Regions from separate parts of the Comamonas sp. GW821-FHT11H03 genome, predicted to be linked through region 2. Evidence: predicted binding sites of a transcription regulator. Region 2 holds the regulator's gene; the other holds the start of a gene.

Region 1 (2,198 bases), on a different contig from region 2:
TCGAGCGGTGATTGAAGGACGGCACTGACCATGATGGTTCTCCGTGAAGGTGGCGGCCTCAGGCGGCCTTGATCTTGAAGCTGTCGGCGTACTGGGCAGGGTTCTTGCCGTCCCACACCACGCCGTCGATCAGCTTGCTGGTGCGCAGTACATCCTTGGGCACGCTGACCTTGAGCTGGCTTGCCGCCTGCTGGTAGAGGTCGATGCGGTTGATCTGCCTGGCCACGGCCAGATAGTCGGGATGAGCCTTGAGCAGACCCCAGCGCTTGTGCTGGGTGAGGAACCACATGCCGTCCGACAGATAGGGGAAGTTCACGGCCCCGTCGTTGAAGAACTTCATGTGGTTGGGGTCGTCCCAGGTCTTGCCCAGGCCGTTCTGGTAGCGGCCCAGAATGCGCTGGTTGATGGCGTCCACACTGGTGTTGATGTAGGACTTCTGGGCCACGGTCTCGGCCATCTTCGTCTTGTTCTGCAAGCTGGCGTCGATCCAGCGGCCGGCCTCCAGAATCGCCATCATCACGGCGCGGCAGGTGTTGGGGTTCTTCTGCGCGAACTCGCCCGTGGTGCCCAGCACCTTCTCGGGGTGATCCTTCCAGATGTCCTGCGTGGTATTGGCGGTGATGCCTATGCCGTCCATGATGGCGCGATGGTTCCAGGGTTCGCCCACGCAGAAGCCATCCATGTTGCCCACACGCATATTGGCCACCATCTGGGGCGGCGGCACGGTGATCAGCTTGGCCTCGGATAACGGGTTGATGCCCGCAGCCGCCAGCCAGTAATGCATCCACATGGCATGGGTGCCGGTGGGGAAGGTGCCGGCGAAGGTGTATTCGCGCTTTTCCCTGGCCATCACCTTGGCCAGGCTGGCGCCGTCGACCGCGCCCTTGTCGGCCAGGGCCTTGGACAGTGTGATCGCCTGGCCGTTGTTGTTCAGGCTCATGAGCACCGCCATGTCCTTCCTGGGGCCGCCCACGCCCAGGTGCAGGCCGTAGACCAGGCCGTAGAGCACATGGGCGAAGTCCAGCTCGCCGTTGACCAGCTTGTCGCGCACGCCGGCCCAGCTCGCCTCCTTGCTGGGGACGATCTTCACGCCGTATTTCTGATCGAAGCCCAGCACCGAGGCCATGACCACGCTGGCGCAATCGGTCAGCGGGATGAAGCCGATCTTGACCTCTTTCTTCTCCGGCGCGTCGGAGCCTGCGGCCCAGGCGCCATGGTGGCCCAGCGTGCCATAGAGGGCGGCGGCACCGGCCACGCGCAGAAGCTCACGCCGGCCGCCGGCAGATACGGGCTCGGGCACAGGAGCAGTAGACGAAGGAAGGCGCTGGCTCATGAGAAAACTCCATCAAGAATCGTGGTGAAGGCGATCCGGAAAACAAAAAGGCGCCCTTCCCTCCTCGGGTGTGAGGAGAAAAGGACGCCGTTGTCCCAGGTCACTCGTAATAACGCTTTAAGCGCGACCGCCTTTGGTCTGCTTGACATCAACAGTCATGCACAAACCATGCCAGACCTTGATCAGAGGCGGAGCAAGCTTTGCGCCCCCGGTGGTGGCCCATATTTGGTGCAGCGCAACAAACGCAGCACTGCCAAGGCTATGAATTGGTGCTGCCCGGCAGCAGGTCCACCGTGGCCAGAATGGCCTCGGCCACATCCAGCATGCGCCGGTTCTGGTTCATGGCCGTCTGGCGGATCAGCTTGTAGGCATCGCCCTCGCTGAGCTGGCGGTAGTTCATGAGCACGCCCTTGGCGCGTTCTATGGTCTTGCGTTCCTTGAGCGTGGCACGTGCCTTGTCGATTTCGGTCTGCATGTCCTGCAGGCGCATGGATTGCTCCTGCACCAGCAAGACAATGCTTTTCTCAAGCTGCAACCCGTACGCCCCCTCCGCAGGCAAGGAGGCAGCTGACTGCGTGGCTCCCAGAAAGGCCGCAGCCGCTTCGGCGCGAGTCCCAGGCTGCGGCTGCATCTCCAGCAGCGCCAGTTGCTGGCTCAGCGCCGCCCCCGCCTGCTCCAGCTTGCGCAGACATTGGGCCTGCAGCTCATCGGCCAGAAATGCCTCAATCTGGTGCATGGCATCGAGCCGGCTGGAACAGGCCTCGAACCACGGCGAGCTCAGGCTGCGGTCCAGCGCCATGCCGTCCCCGGCCGTGCAGCCCATGCGACGCAGCCGCTCGATCACCGTCATATCGGGACAGGCCCC
Region 2 (2,198 bases):
GAGGGCGATCCGCGCGGCATGATCAGCAAGATGTTCAAGATTTCCTTCTATGCCGGCAAGTACCGCCGTGCCTTCCGCGACTGGAATCCGACCTTCTACAAGGTCCTCAAGTTCGGGCTGATGATTGGCGTGCTGGTCTGGTTTGTCTGGTGGTTGGTTTCTTGATAACCCCCTGAGGCGCTTTGCGCCTTCCCCCTTTCTCTTCGGAAGGGGACGACATCTTCGCTGCAGGGCGGCCTTTGCTTGCTGTCCCTCACTTGGGTCTTGCTTCATCAAGACATATGGCTCTAAACAAAAAGCCGCTGAATACATCAGCGGCTTTTTTGTGGCTGAGGCGCCCTACAGCGCCTTGCGCAGCGTGGTGGTGGGAATTTTCAGCTGCTCGCGGTACTTGGCCACCGTGCGGCGCGCGCACTCGATGCCCTGCTCCTTGAGCATATCGGCTAGTTTTGCATCCGATAGCGGCTTTTTGGCATCTTCGGCATCGACAAACTGCTTGATCAGCGCACGCACGGCCGTGCTGGAGGCACTGCCGCCGGTTTCCGTACCCAGGCCCGAGCCGAAGAAATACTTGAGCTCGAAGGTGCCTTGGGGCGTGGCCATGTACTTGGCCGTGGTCACGCGGCTGATGGTGGACTCGTGCAGGCCCAGCGTGTCGGCGATATCGCGCAGCACCAGCGGCCGCATGGCCAGCTCGCCATGCACAAAGAAGTTCTTCTGCCGCTCCACGATGGCTTCGGAAACACGCAAGATGGTGTCGAAGCGCTGCTGGATGTTCTTGATGAACCAGCGCGCCTCCTGCAGCTGCTGCTGCAGCGCCGCATGACCGTCGCTGTTCTTGTGGCGACGAAGCACGCTGGCATAGATGTCGTGCACGCGCAGACGCGGCATGACATCGGGGTTGAGCTGCACGGAAAAGTCCGCTCGGCCCGAGCCTGCCCGCACCGGGCGCACGATGACATCGGGTATCACGATATGGCGCTCCACGTCGACAAAGCGGCGCCCCGGACGCGGCTCCAGCCTGGCGATCAGGGCCATGGCTTCGCGCAGTTGCTCCTCGCGTGCGCCACACAGGCTGGTGAGCTTGCGCAGATCGCGCCGCGCCAGCAGGTCCATGGGCTGCGCGCAGATGGATTGCGCCAGCAGCAACCGGTTCATATGCGCCTCGGTCGTGCCCTCGTCCTCGGCGTTGCGGATCAGGTCGCGCAGCTGCAGCTGCAGGCACTCGGCCAGATCACGCGCCCCCACGCCCACGGGCTCCAGGCTTTGCAGCAGCTTCAGAGCAATGACAAAGTGCTGCTCCAGCTCCTCGCGCTCTTCCAGGTCGTCGCCGGCCAGGCTCTGCGCCAGCTCCTGCAGGGAATCCTCGAGATAGCCGTCCTCGCTGAGCGACTCGATGAGAAAGCGCAGTGCCGCCATGTCCGCCGCGCCCAGATGCAGGCTCAGCGCCTGACGATGGAGAAAGTCGGTCAGGCTCTGGTGCTCGCACGCCAGATCGATGGCATCGGTTTCGTCATCGCCGTCGCGGTTGCGCGTGGAGCTGCTGGCCGAGGGCGCATCCCACTCGCTGCTCGATTCGCCGCCCCACTCCCCGTCCTGGCCGTCCATGCCGTCGGCCTCCCAGTTCAGCGTTTCAGGGGTTTCGGGGGTTGACGCTTCCGCTACCGTTTCAGTAGCTGGTTGCGCCTGCAATGACTCCTTTTCAGCATGAATACTATCTGAAGTGCTGTATTCACCGGCGCTAGCAGCTACATCTACAGGAGCATCTCCTGCGGCTTCGGCCTCATCGCCTGCACGTTCAAGAAAAGGGTTGTCGACCAGCATCTGCTCGACTTCCTGCGCCAGCTCCAGAGTGGAGAGCTGCAGCAGCTGAATGGATTGCTGCAGCTGCGGCGTAAGCGACAAATGCTGCGAAACGCGTAGCGAGAGACCTGGCTTCATCGAGGCGCGGCTCCCAGACAATCATTGCCAACGCGCACAGTGCCATGGGTTTGCCGCCGGGCCGCCCCAAGGCAAACCTCGGCGCAGCCGGTCAGGGTCCCTTCCGGGGGCAGCGACCAGACAAAGTGGGGGAGCGTAGGGGTCATCACATTCTGAAATGTTCGCCCAGATAGACGCGGCGCACATCGGCGTTCTCCACGATCTCCTCGGGCGTGCCTTCGGCCAGCACATGGCCGTCGCTGATGATGAAGGCGTGG

Evidence for each region. The regulator sigma-54, encoded in region 2, starts transcription at its own class of promoters, with help from an activator protein. The targets are predictions, from matches to a motif close to TGGCANGNAANCTGCTTT.
Region 1: a site for sigma-54 is predicted at 1,490-1,507, ahead of AC1RTQ_RS05115 (CmpA/NrtA family ABC transporter substrate-binding protein). Genes of this name have one in related genera too.

What each region holds. Positions count from the first base shown of each region.
Region 1 covers NZ_JBXARF010000002.1:138,647-140,844, reverse strand. The annotation lists gene ntrB (nitrate ABC transporter permease) at 1-32, opposite strand, end outside; gene AC1RTQ_RS05115 (CmpA/NrtA family ABC transporter substrate-binding protein) at 59-1,333, opposite strand; gene AC1RTQ_RS05110 (nitrate- and nitrite sensing domain-containing protein) at 1,593-2,198, opposite strand, start outside.
Region 2 covers NZ_JBXARF010000001.1:945,908-948,105, forward strand. The annotation lists gene AC1RTQ_RS04455 (aspartyl/asparaginyl beta-hydroxylase domain-containing protein) at 1-165, shown strand, start outside; gene AC1RTQ_RS04460 (RNA polymerase factor sigma-54) at 340-1,941, opposite strand; gene lptB (LPS export ABC transporter ATP-binding protein) at 2,087-2,198, opposite strand, start outside.